Regions from separate parts of the Vibrio sp. Vb0667 genome, predicted to be linked through region 1. Evidence: predicted binding sites of a transcription regulator. Region 1 holds the regulator's gene; each other region holds the start of a gene.
What was found. The regulator CRP, encoded in region 1, controls carbon source genes, mostly activating them, when cyclic AMP is high. The targets are predictions, from matches to a motif close to TGTGANNNNNNTCACA.
Positions count from the first base shown of each region.

Region 2: the regulator CRP is predicted to act here: its motif matches at 2,714-2,729, upstream of recB (exodeoxyribonuclease V subunit beta).
Region 3: the regulator CRP is predicted to act here: its motif matches at 2,729-2,744, upstream of ectA (diaminobutyrate acetyltransferase).

Region 1 is NZ_JAWPOL010000026.1:35,307-39,599, reverse strand. Features, by position in the region: gene R8269_RS18660 (hydrolase) at 1-387, shown strand, start outside; gene R8269_RS18655 (YheU family protein) at 421-633, shown strand; gene R8269_RS18650 (phosphoribulokinase) at 777-1,646, shown strand; gene crp (cAMP-activated global transcriptional regulator CRP) at 1,887-2,519, shown strand; gene R8269_RS18640 (DUF1338 domain-containing protein) at 2,656-3,447, opposite strand; gene astD (succinylglutamate-semialdehyde dehydrogenase) at 3,696-4,293, opposite strand, start outside.
Region 2 is NZ_JAWPOL010000010.1:46,116-50,408, forward strand. Features, by position in the region: gene recB (exodeoxyribonuclease V subunit beta) at 1-2,595, opposite strand, end outside; gene recC (exodeoxyribonuclease V subunit gamma) at 2,923-4,293, opposite strand, start outside.
Region 3 is NZ_JAWPOL010000003.1:107,726-112,018, reverse strand. Features, by position in the region: gene R8269_RS05810 (aspartate kinase) at 1-306, opposite strand, end outside; gene R8269_RS05805 (ectoine synthase) at 394-780, opposite strand; gene ectB (diaminobutyrate--2-oxoglutarate transaminase) at 795-2,060, opposite strand; gene ectA (diaminobutyrate acetyltransferase) at 2,095-2,628, opposite strand; gene R8269_RS05790 (BCCT family transporter) at 2,944-4,293, opposite strand, start outside.

The DNA of each region.
Region 1 (4,293 bases):
GGCGAGCTCGCTTTGTCTTACAACTCAATAAAACGTGTCACACGATTGTATGAATTCGATGATTTGATCACGGCACCACTGCACGGCTTTAAAGACGCACAAGATTATTACGACCAATGCTCTGGCTTAAGTAAACTACAGCAAATCACGCTACCGACACTGATCATCCATGCCAAAGACGATCCGTTCATGACCGACGATGTGATCCCGAAGTTTGTTCTGCCAGATAACATTGATTACCGTCTCTTTGAGCACGGCGGCCATGTTGGCTTCCTGACAGGAACGGCGTTAAAACCTAAGTTTTGGTTGGAGGAAGCGCTGCCTGCGTATTACGAAAGTATCGCCGCAGATTACCTTTCTGCTGTATCCAAGCAACGAACGCAGTAAACTAGCCGCTCATCATAAAAGTTAGAGGTATTTATGATCATTCCATGGCAAGACATTGCGCCGGAAACATTGGAAAACTTAATTCGTGAATTCGTCTTACGCGAAGGAACGGATTACGGAACCGTCGAGGTTTCTTTGCAAGACAAAATTGATCAAGTTAAAGCTCAATTGGAAAAAGGTGAAGCGGTTATCGTGTTCTCTGAGCTACACGAAACCGTCGATATTCAGCATAAAACAAAATTTTAGACCCTTCACATTTTACCGTATCCCACTCGATGACAAGGTATTGTTACGTGCTAAGGTATTGTTACGTGCTATAGTGGGATATCGACCGTGCAGTAGTAACTCTACTGCACATTACAGGTAAGTAATTTTCGACAAGGTTTGTCATGTCAGCTAAACACCCAATTATTGCGGTTACTGGTTCGTCCGGTGCCGGCACGACCACTACATCTGAAGCCTTCCGTAAAATGTTCAATATGATGAACGTTAAACCCGCATGGGTTGAAGGCGATAGCTTCCATCGCTTTACTCGCCCAGAAATGGACATCGAAATTCGCAAAGCCCGCGAGCAAGGTCGACACATTAGCTACTTTGGCCCACAAGCTAATGACTTCCCGGGATTAGAAGAGTTTTTCCGTAAGTTCGGGCATGACGGCACTGGCAGCGTGCGCCGTTATCTGCACACGTTTGACGAAGCGGTTCCCTACAATCAAATGCCAGGCACGTTTACACCGTGGCAAGACTTACCCGAAAACAGCGACGTGCTGTTTTATGAAGGGTTACATGGTGGCGTGGTCGATGGCGATGTTAATGTTGCTCAACATGTGGATTTCTTAATCGGCATGGTGCCGATTGTGAACTTAGAGTGGATACAAAAATTCGTACGTGACACTCGCGATCGCGGCCATTCGCGTGAAGCGGTAATGGACTCAATCGTGCGATCCATGGACGATTACCTCAACTATATCACTCCGCAGTTTTCTCGTACTCACATCAACTTCCAGCGCGTACCGACCGTTGATACTTCCAACCCACTTAATGCAAAAGGCATCCCTAGTTTGGATGAGAGTTTTGTGGTGATTCGCCTACGCGGTATCAAGAATGTCGACTTCCCATATCTGCTGGCCATGATTGATGGCTCATTCATGTCACGCCACAACACGATTGTCGTACCCGGCGGTAAGATGAGCTTTGCAATGGAGCTCATAGTTCGGCCTATCCTACAACAGCTCATCGAAACAGGGAAAATTGGCTAAAAACCTGCCTGCGAAGATGTTTACTTTTCATACCGTGATCATGTGCACAGTTTTGCTTACAAAATCTCAATCATGGCACGATTAAAATCAAGAAATCGTTTTCGAAAAAGGATACTATTTCTTACCGAAACACAAGAGAGCTTGCAGCATATAAAAAGTGCTCTTATTCTAGTAGGCCTAATTCAGGCTTAGCTAAAATATGGATAGCGCAAGCGTACCCTGCAGAGGAAGTGAGATATTATGGTTCTAGGTAAACCTCAAACCGACCCAACATTAGAGTGGTTTCTTTCACACTGTCATATTCATAAGTACCCTTCAAAGAGCACGCTAATTCACGCGGGCGAAAAGGCAGAAACTTTGTACTACATCGTTAAAGGTTCTGTTGCGGTTCTTATCAAAGACGAAGAAGGTAAGGAGATGATCCTTTCTTACCTAAACCAAGGAGACTTTATTGGTGAACTTGGTCTATTCGAGGAAGACCAAGAGCGCACAGCTTGGGTTCGTGCTAAATCTCCTTGTGAAGTTGCTGAAATTTCTTTCAAGAAGTTCCGTCAGCTTATCCAAGTAAACCCAGACATCCTAATGCGTCTTTCTGCGCAGATGGCTCGTCGTCTTCAAGTAACTAGCCAAAAAGTGGGTGACCTGGCGTTCCTAGACGTAACTGGTCGTATCGCTCAGACGCTTCTGAACCTTGCAAAACAACCAGACGCAATGACTCATCCAGACGGCATGCAAATCAAGATCACTCGTCAAGAAATCGGTCAAATTGTTGGCTGTTCTCGTGAGACAGTAGGTCGTATCTTGAAGATGCTAGAAGAGCAGAACCTAATCTCTGCTCACGGTAAAACCATCGTGGTTTACGGTACTCGTTAATCTCGAACTAGAGTGACACGAACAAAATTATAAAAGCCACCAATGGCAACATTGGTGGCTTTTTATTTACTCATGACCAAATGAGATAGGGTGCAGCGAACACTAATGAGTAAGCTTAACAGGTTAACCCTAAAACTTAGCCATTCGTGCTTTCAAAGATTTTGTCAGCTGAAGCGGCCACGAAACCTGGGTACAAATCACCATTTTCCATCGGATAGCGCTTAGCAAATTCATAAAACCCGCCAGGGATAATTTCAGTGCCTTCGCTAAAACGAACCGCTACTTTATCTGCCATGGTCGATGACTGCTCTAGCAACACCTCAGGAGTGCCCTTCACTTCACCACCATTTTCATTAATGGTAAACCCAGCGGTACGCAGATGATCGTTTACCTGCTTCACTTCTTCATATTCATTGAGCTGGTTAACGCTCACCGTGAAGTGGTTTGCTCCGTAACCATGCGCCGCAAGCCAAGATGCGTACTCACTTTCTTTAGCCAACGTTTGGTAATCAGCAAAGCTTAAATCCCACAAGCGTCCACCATGTAAGAATGCGCTATCGTTCAGCTTGTCAGCATCGACTTGTGCCACCAAATTTTTCACAATCTCTTGTAGCTCAGACGAGCACTCTTCAACTTTTAGCTCACTAATAAATACTTTAGGTTGCTTCGGATCTGGGTGCTCATAGTGCTTAGCAACCAGCTTTTTGCTTTCGAAAACGTAATCACCACACGCCTTGTAACCAATAGCTACAAATGGCTTAGCTAGAGTTTCAATACCAAGAGGCGCGATATTGAAGGTACGTAAAGCTATATGATCATTAATCAGAGGCTCATCTTCTTGAAGCAGCTGATGCACTTTAGCAGCCGAAGGGCAAAGACGTTGAATGTAATCTTGCCATAGCGATTCAAATAACACATCGGGCGTCATAACGACTCCTTGTTACGAGATGTAGAGTTTAAAGGTAAGCGGAAGTTGGCTGCTCGTTCACAACAAAAGTTGTCCAGAATAATGAACGAGCAACCATCAACCTGTGACGGTAAATGCCAGTCAGTCAACACGCTTTTCCGAGTCTTTGCTCACTTTTCGTGTTCTGCCAACGATCACTACAACCCATACCTAAATGATGCGCCGGCAAGGTGAGCCGCAATGCATAGTTGCGACTCTATTATTAAAACTTATAGCGCTACACCTGGACTCAATGTTGCAGGCAAGACAGTCTCTTGACCTTCCATTGATGCCATTGGGTACGCACAGTAATCTGCTGCGTAGTAAGCGCTTGGGCGCAAGTTACCCGACGCTCCCGGACCACCAAATGGCGCATCACCACTTGCACCAGTGAGCTGGCGGTTACGGTTCACGATACCTGCACGAATGTGGTCAACGAAGTATTCCCATTCTTGGTCGTCGGTTGAGACCAAACCAGCAGATAAGCCAAAGCGCGTATCGTTTGCTAGCGCCACGGCTTTGTCTAACCCTTCGTAACGCACCACTTGCAGAAGTGGGCCGAAGTATTCTTCATCTGGTAACTCAGCAATGTTCGTTACATCAATGATGCCAGGAGAAACAAACGCCGCCTCTCCTGCTTTCGCTTCAATCAAGCTTTCACCGCCAAGAGACTGTAGATTAGCTTGTGCATCAAGAATAAACTTGGCTGCCGCGACCGAAATTTGCGGTCCCATAAATGGCGCAGGTTCTGCAAATGGTTGGTCTACGCGAATATTGCGTGTCGCTTCGACGAGCTTAGTGATAAGCGCATCGCCTTTTTCACCCAAT
Region 2 (4,293 bases), on a different contig from region 1:
CAAATAGCCAATCGCACTGCGGTGTACACCAGTTGGCTCTTTGGTCGAACGGCCATTGCGCAAAGGTGAGGCACCGATAAAACACGCATACACAGCTCGCGTTAGTGCTACGTATATCAAGCGTAAGTCTTCCGCCAAACGCTCTTTATCCGCTTGCTTCATGGACGCATCGTTGCCAGTAATATCCAGTACCGTGCGGTCATTGGCTGCATCGTAATATTTGGCTTCACTGGCTTCTCGATAGCTGAACACAAACGGCAGAAATACGAGGTCATACTCCAAGCCTTTTGATTTGTGAATAGTTACGATCTGCACTAAGTTACGTTCCGATTCTAAACGTTGGATTTGGTCATCACTGCCACCCAAACCGTTTTCCGCATCACTGATAGACTGAGCGAGCCAACGCAGTAGACCGTGATCGCTGTCCAGTTCATTACTGGCTTGTTGAAGCAGTTCACCGATGTGCATTAAATCGGTAAGCACTCGCTCACCATTTTCACCCTGTGAACTCGCGCCTTCTTCTAGTAATCGCTCGGCAATATGGCGTTTGCTGATCACCGCCCGCAGCATCGGCAGCACACCACGCTGAACCCAAAGTTTGCGATATTCTTTGAATTCGTTTACGGCGTTTTCCCACACAATTTCATCGTTATTAAGTGCATCCAAACTTGCTGCATCAAGGGCAAACAGCTCAGAGGCAAGACTTGCACGCAGCGCACGGTCATTTTCTGGAGTCAGCACCGCTTGCAGCAAACGCTGTAGATCCTGCGCCACTGAACTGGTAAACACACTGTCTCGGTTAGACAGGTACACGCTGGCAATGCCTTGTTCAGCCAGCGCTTGTTTGATCATTCGACCTTCACTACCTGTTCGAACCAACACCGCGATATCGCCCGCTTGAACCGCTTTCTGTTTTTCGCCATTCACGAGACACGCTTGCCCCTGTTGAGCCTGCGTCAAAATGGTTTGGATTTGGCTTGCGGTCGCCTCCGCCATCCGAGTCAAATACTCGCCTTTTGGTAGCGGTTTATCGTCCGCTTCTTGCAACCAATAAGTCAGCGCGGGTTGCTTTTGGCCACCGATAGTCCAAATGCGTTTTTCGGCATTGGGACTGTACTTAACGGGTAAGAACGGGATGTCCGAATCATAGATAAATGGACTGTCTGGCAAAGCAAATACTTGGTTTACCGCCTGCACCATATCTGCGCTAGAACGCCAGTTGGTTCCTAACGTGTAGTGGGCACTTACTTGGTTACGCGCTTTGATGTAAGTGAAAATGTCTGCGCCACGAAAGCCATAAATCGCCTGCTTGGGGTCACCGATCATAAACAAACCACATTCTGGGTTGTTCAGATAAATACAGCTGAAAATACTGTATTGAAGCGGGTCGGTATCTTGGAACTCGTCAATCATTGCGACAGGATACAAAGTACGAATACGCTCAGCCAAAAGCTCGCTTTCGTCCGTATCGATAGAAGCAGAAAGTTGCGTCAGCAAATCATCAAAAGAGAGCCACTGTTTTTGATTTTTCGCGTTAGCCAGCATCACACGACAATGTTCAATTGCATGAGCAAGCAGTGGCGCTTTTAAGCTGATTGGGTTGGTAAGAAATGTTTCAATGGCTTCAAATACCGCATGCTGCGGCGCACTGCCTTTCGGTGTTTTTTCCAACAAGACGTTTTGCGCGAATTTCTCCAGCTTGTCTGGATAATCGTAACCTGTAGTTTCCGTTGCCGCCCAAGCGTTTACCGCCTCCAACCACGTCGGCAGAGACTTTTTGGTGTAGCTGCGTTTGTTAATATCTGAACCTGAAATTAGCGTTAAGAAGTCATCTTGGCTTTCTCGCCACTGTGCTTTTAATTCATCAATTTTTTTCAAATTTTCAGTATGAAGATCAGCCAAACTGCCTTTCATTGCCGGAACAGAAAGGCTTAACGGCGCACCAGTTAAGTAATTGCTGATGTCAGACAATAACGCAGATGGAGAGCCCCATAGCTGGCGAATTTCTCCAGCCAAGGTAAATGGCAACGGGTAGAAATTGCGGCGCCAGTAATCGGCTACAACTTGCGCTTTTAGGTGACTTTCATCGGTCACAAACTCGTTATTAAATCGGCTGCCAGATTCAAACGCATTTTGCGTTAGCATACGTTGGCAAAAACCGTGAATGGTGTAGACCGCCGCCTCGTCCATCTGACGCTCTGCCTGCAATAAAATTTCTGCGGCTTGCTTGTGATCGTCAAACTCATTAAGCAAAGGTTGGATCACCGGGTCGGAACTCTGTCCACGCGCAAACGCGATTCGCGCATCATGGATTCTTGCCCTGATACGATCGCGTAATTCCGCAGTTGCCGCTTCGGTAAAGGTTACAACCAGAATTTGGTCGACCGTAAGCGGTACGCGATGTCGAGTTTCCGCGCTGCCATGACCAAGCAAAAGACGCAGATATAAACCTGCAATAGTGAAGGTTTTACCTGTACCTGCTGATGCCTCGATTAACCTCGCACCGTGCAGAGGAAACGTCATCGGTTCTAGTGGCGTTGGTTGAGGTTGCTCTGTGCGGTCTAACGTATGTAGAGGACACTCTGCACCTGACATTTGATCCATAACGCTGAATCTCTCCGGATTATTTACTAGGACGTATCACCTAATAAATGTGATCTATAGTTAAAAATTCTATTAATATGTTTAACAAGTTGGATAATTTAGAGCTTTGTGAGATCTTTCTCACGGTTATCCATAAGACGTACCGTTAGTATGCGCCCCACGAGATAAGCCAAACCTTTTTGGCGGCACAACTCAAATGAATTAAACAAAAGTATCATGGTCCCTCTGACCTTGTGGCCGTACAGCGAACGCCCTACAAAAAATAATGATTTTCTGGCGGCCACCCTACTCTTCCTTCTCTTTACCCAGCTGTCTTTATTACGCTTTTACATCATCAGCGTCTTGAACCGCTAAGCGCGCACCTTGCAGTACTAATGCTGTCAGCAAACGAACTTCTGAGGCCAACTCATCATTCCAAGCAGGCCAAATTCGAGAGATGTACGCATTACTGCCTTCGCCCGGGCTCATGAAGCCATCATTGAATGCGTCAGCCATTTTCTTCAAAGATTTCTCTTCGTCATCGACCCACTGACCGCGGCTAAAGCCCGCTTCAACACAAGCCAACGCCGTTTTCGGGAAATAAGGCAAAGGCTTAGTCATGCCTTCGAAAAATAAGCGAACTAATTCAGTCAGTAGCTGTTTGGCATACTGCGCATCGGCAATTTCTGGGTAGATCAAATGCAGCGCGCCTTCTTTACGATCGTAACCAATGATGTGAGTTTTCTTAGCATGACCCGACGCCGACATGGCAAGGTGATCGATCCACGCTGCAAGGTAATCCTGCGATCGAATCTTACCGCTTCGATAGCGAATCAAACCGGATTGGTAGCATTGAGTTAGCCAACCTGTTAGACGAACGTTTTTCTCTTCGCCTTCATTTCGCTCAAACAAGGAATCAAACGTCAGGTCGATTTCCAAATCGTCTTGAGGCGCACCAGATAAAAACGCCAGTTTATCCACCAGCTCTTCCGCCTGAACTCGGTTGGTTTCAAATTCGATATCACCAAACGCCCCCACCGGCAGTTTGCCTTGCGCGCGCTGTTGACTCATAAAGTGTTTAAGCACCTCTGTTTTTTTCTCTGGCTGCATCAATGTCGCTTCAAGCAAGGTTTCTAACAGCTCATCACGCATTTGATAGCTTTCCAAACCACCTAAAACAAAGGGTTCGTCGTCTTCCATCACCGGTAGTGGCGGTTCAAAGATTACTTTTAAACGACGATTGAAAAAATACTGCACTGGTAAACGCCAGAAACGTTGCAACTCGACTAAGTCGAGCTCAAGCGGGAACGTCGCTCCCAACAGATAGTCGTCTAATGCCCGATTAAAATCACGACGGACATAGCCTTGCGATTGACTGCTTTGAGTCAATGCCGCTGGAATCCACTCTTTCGCGTAGCTAGCATGCATGCCTTGGAACGCACTTGGGCTAAACGGCACCATGGCGTGGGTATTCACCAACGCATTTAATAAGTTGTCGCCAGACTCATCAACGGGCAACGCTTCATCACCACTTAAACAATAGTTTTGGTGACAGTATTCCATCAGCTCAGAAACCAGAACCGAAGGCACTCGCTCGGTGTTGTCTTGGATTGAACGGCCAACATAACTGATGTAGAGCGTTTGCTGTGCAGACAACATGGCTTCGAGGAATAGGTAACGGTCATCATCTCGGCGCGAACGGTCGCCCGG
Region 3 (4,293 bases), on a different contig from region 1:
GCGAATGAATTTATCCGCACGGATACGATTCATTGGGTCCGCAAAAATATTTTCATTGGTCAGCAACATACGGCTTTCAACGTACGCTAACGCTTCTTCCCATTTGTCGTCGCGTTTCGCGATAAGCTGATAAACGCCTGGTTTACTGGTTTTTTTACACTCAAGCAGCGCATCGGTCATACCACCGTATGCAGATACGACAAAAATACGATTGTATGGTGTTTTGGGACGAAGAATAATATTGTCGAGAACAGCATCAAATGCTGTCATTGATGTACCGCCGATTTTTTCTACGGTAAATGTCATGATAAGCCTTTTTTTGATTGGTAACTTTAAAAAGAAAAAAGAAGAGATAGTTAAGTGTGGGGTGGCAAAGCACCCCACCATCATCTTTTAGTCAACGAGAGGATAAACACCGTTTTCATCGTGCACTTCAGCGCCAGTAATCGGTGGGTTAAACACACACGCCATTACCATTTCTTTATTCTTATAAGCTCTCAAGTAGTGCTCATCGTGTTTATCAAGGATGTATAATGTACCTGGTTTAATTGGGTACGTTTCTCCACCTACAACTTCAATCTCACCTTCACCACTCATACAAAACACCGATTCAAGGTGGTTTTGATAGTGAATATGAGTTTCTGTATCTTCATAAATCGTTGTGATGTGGAAAGAGAAACCCATGTTGTCGTCTTTCAACAACATGCGGACACTTTCCCAGTTATCTGAAACAACACGTCGTTCGCTGTTGCGGCATTCATCTAGAGTTCTGACGATCATAATTAAAATCCTTATTAAGATGCTTGTTTGAAATGTTTCGCAGCGATAGTCTCTACTGCATTTTCAAAGATGCTTAGTCCTTGATCTAGCTCTGATTCGCTGATAGTTAGTGGACAGAAGAACTTCACAACTTCATCGTCTGGACCCGCTGTCTCTATCACCATTCCATTCTCGAAACAGTTTTTCGCAATTTCAGATGCCATGTCACCATTGATACATTCAATACCAACCATCATGCCGCGGCCTTTTTTCTGCACAAACATTTGTGGAAAGCGACGAACACAACGGTCAATAACAGCACTTACCTTGTCTGAACACTGCTTGATGTGTGTTTCAAAATCATCGTTTGCCCAGTAAATTTCTAGTGCTTTTGCAGCAGTAATAAAGGCGTGATTATTGCCACGGAACGTACCGTTATGCTCGCCTGGCTTCCACTGGTCAAGCTCAGGCTTAAGTAATACGACAGCCATCGGCAAACCGTAACCACCGATCGACTTCGATAGCGTCACGATATCCGGTTGGATACCAGACGGCTCGAAACTAAAGAAAGTACCGGTACGTCCACAACCTGCTTGAATGTCATCGACAATCACAAGAATGTCATTGGCTTTACAGATTTTGCTCAAACGTTGTAACCACTCGTTTGAAGCAGCATTTAAACCACCTTCACCCTGCACAGTTTCAAGAAGTACAGCGGCTGGTTTATCCATACCTGCAGAGTTATCATTTAGCATGGTTTCGAACAGCGCAAGACCATCTACGCCAGCGTAACCTTCAAATGGAATACGAGTGACGTTACTTAGACTAGAACCGTTACCTTGTCTGTGATGCTGGTTACCCGTTGCAGCCAGTGCGCCAGCAGTACAACCATGGAAACCGTTAGTAAACGCAACGACGCTGTCGCGGCCTTTTACTTTTTTAGCCAGCTTCAATGCCGCCTCAACAGCGTTAGTACCTGTTGGGCCCGTAAACTGAACCTTGTAATCCAAGTTTCTTGGTTTAAGGATGTAAGTATCCAACGCTTCCAGAAACGATGCTTTCGCTTCTGAGTGCATATCCAAACCGTGAGTAATACCGTCCATTTCAATGTACTCAAGCAACGCTTGTTTTAGTACTGGATTGTTATGGCCGTAATTTAGAGATCCCGCTCCAGCAAGGAAGTCTAAGTATCGTTCACCTTGTTCTGTTTCTAGCCAGCAGCCTTTCGCTTTACGAAAAACGACCGGGAAATTGTTTGAATATGAGCGTACGTTGGATTCCTGCTTTTTGAAAATATCCATGATGAGACCGTTTTTAATTCCTATTGTTTGAGGATTATTTGAGAGGAATGCGATACAAATATTCTGTATCGTGTTTGCCTTTAAAGTGGGCTTCTTCATCCAAAAATGTGCTTACTTGGCCAGAATTGCCGTTCATCGCATCTAACTTTTTGAACAGTGCCCAAGAGGCTTTATTATCTTCCGTGATGGTAGTTTCTACCGATTTAACACCGCCTAATTCCTCTCGGGTGAGAAGTTCTTTCAACATGCGGAATGCTAAACCATGACCTCTAAAGCGAGGTGAGACTGCAACTTGCCAGACAAATAAAACGTCTTGCTCGTCTGGTTTCTGATAACCGGAAATGAAACCTGCGATTTCGCCTTTTTGCTCAACCAAAATACTGGTTTTGCTGAAATGCGTAGACTGTAGGAAATTGCAATAAGATGAGTTCATGTCCAATGGAGGACAGTCTGCAATCAAGCTGTAAATGTCGTCACCATCAGAGATTTTAGGCTCACGAAAAATCCATTTTTTACTTGAGTCTTCTCCAATCTCTGGATAAAGGACCCAAGGTGCTGATGTGATCATGTGAAAATACATATCCTTTGAGGTCTAATTAAATTTCCTTTTTATTATGGGCATCCCTCGCGACTAAAAATCAAATAATCCGCCTTTTTATCGGTATTTTTGTGACACATATCACAAAAATAAACCTATTAACCAAAAGTTAAAATAGTTCGAGGTCTAATTTATTAAATAGTCACCCAAATGCGCAGTACAAAAAACAACCAGAATAAGACCATTTTCCATGCTGTTCATTTCTCAGAGAAAAATTGAAATCCAAAAAAAAAGCGGCATGCTTTCGCATACCGCTTTTATCAATAATTTAACTGCTGATACTAGTTATTTTGATTTCTTAGAAACCACCTTTGGACGAGGTTCATCCATCAAACCTTTTATCAAAGATACCGTTGCAACAAGCAAGACAATAGTAAATGGTAAACCAGTCGTCACCGCCATTGCTTGAGCAGCAGCTAGACCACCACCCAACATCAATGCAATCGCAACCAAACCTTCAAACGTACACCAGAACACGCGTTGTGGCGTTGGTGCATCGACCTTACCGCCCGCAGCAATAGTATCAATAACCAGTGATCCTGAGTCAGAAGAGGTAATGAAGAACACCACGACTAAGATAATGCCGACAAAAGATGTTATCTCAGCCAATGGCATAACATCTAACATGGCAAAAAGTTTTAAAGGTAGTTCTGCGTTAAACACCGCCTCGTAGCCATCATTAACATATTGGCTAATTGCGTTACCGCCAAAAGCCGTCATCCATAACACACAAACTGAAGATGGGATAAGAATAACGCAAATAATAAACTCACGAACTGAACGACCGCGAGACACACGTGCGATGAACATACCCACAAATGGTGACCAAGAAATCCACCACGCCCAGTAAAACGCCGTCCAGCCTTGAGAGTAATTCACATCCTCTCGTCCAAATGGCATAGATAAGGCAGGGATATTAGCCACATAGGAAACGATGTTCTCGAAGAAACCAGTTAAAATCGCAATCGTCGGGCCAACAACAATAACAAATAGCAATAGCAGTGCTGCAAGCCCCATATTGATTTCAGATAAGATTTTCACGCCCTTATCGAGTCCAGCCACAACAGAGATTAAAGCGAGCGCAGTAATACCAATAATCAATATAACCTGCGTGGTATTGGTCATTGGGACATCAAACAGGAAGTTCAAACCCGTTGCGGCTTGAGATGCACCGTAGCCTAGCGATGTTGCTAAACCAAAAACCGTCGCTACCACTGCAAGAATATCGATAATATGACCAGTCCAACCCCATACACGCTCACCAAACAGAGGGTAAAAAATTGAGCGCATGGTGAGTGGCAAACCTTTGTTAAATGAAAAGATAGCCAGCCCAAGAGCCAAGAGCGCGTATATTGACCACGGATGAAGTGCCCAGTGGTAAATCGTCGCAGCCATCCCTAATGCCGAAGCTGCAGTTGCATCGCCCTCTGCACCACCTAGCGGTGCCCAGTCAGTACGTACACCATTCTCAACGCTCACGCCACCAATCGCAGAACTAAAATGGGACATCGGTTCTGATACACCGAAGAATACGAGACCAATGCCCATACCCGCAGCAAATAGCATTGCCAACCATCCGGCATAGGAGTAATCCGGTGTTGCTTCAGTACCACCGATTCGTACACGGCCTAATGG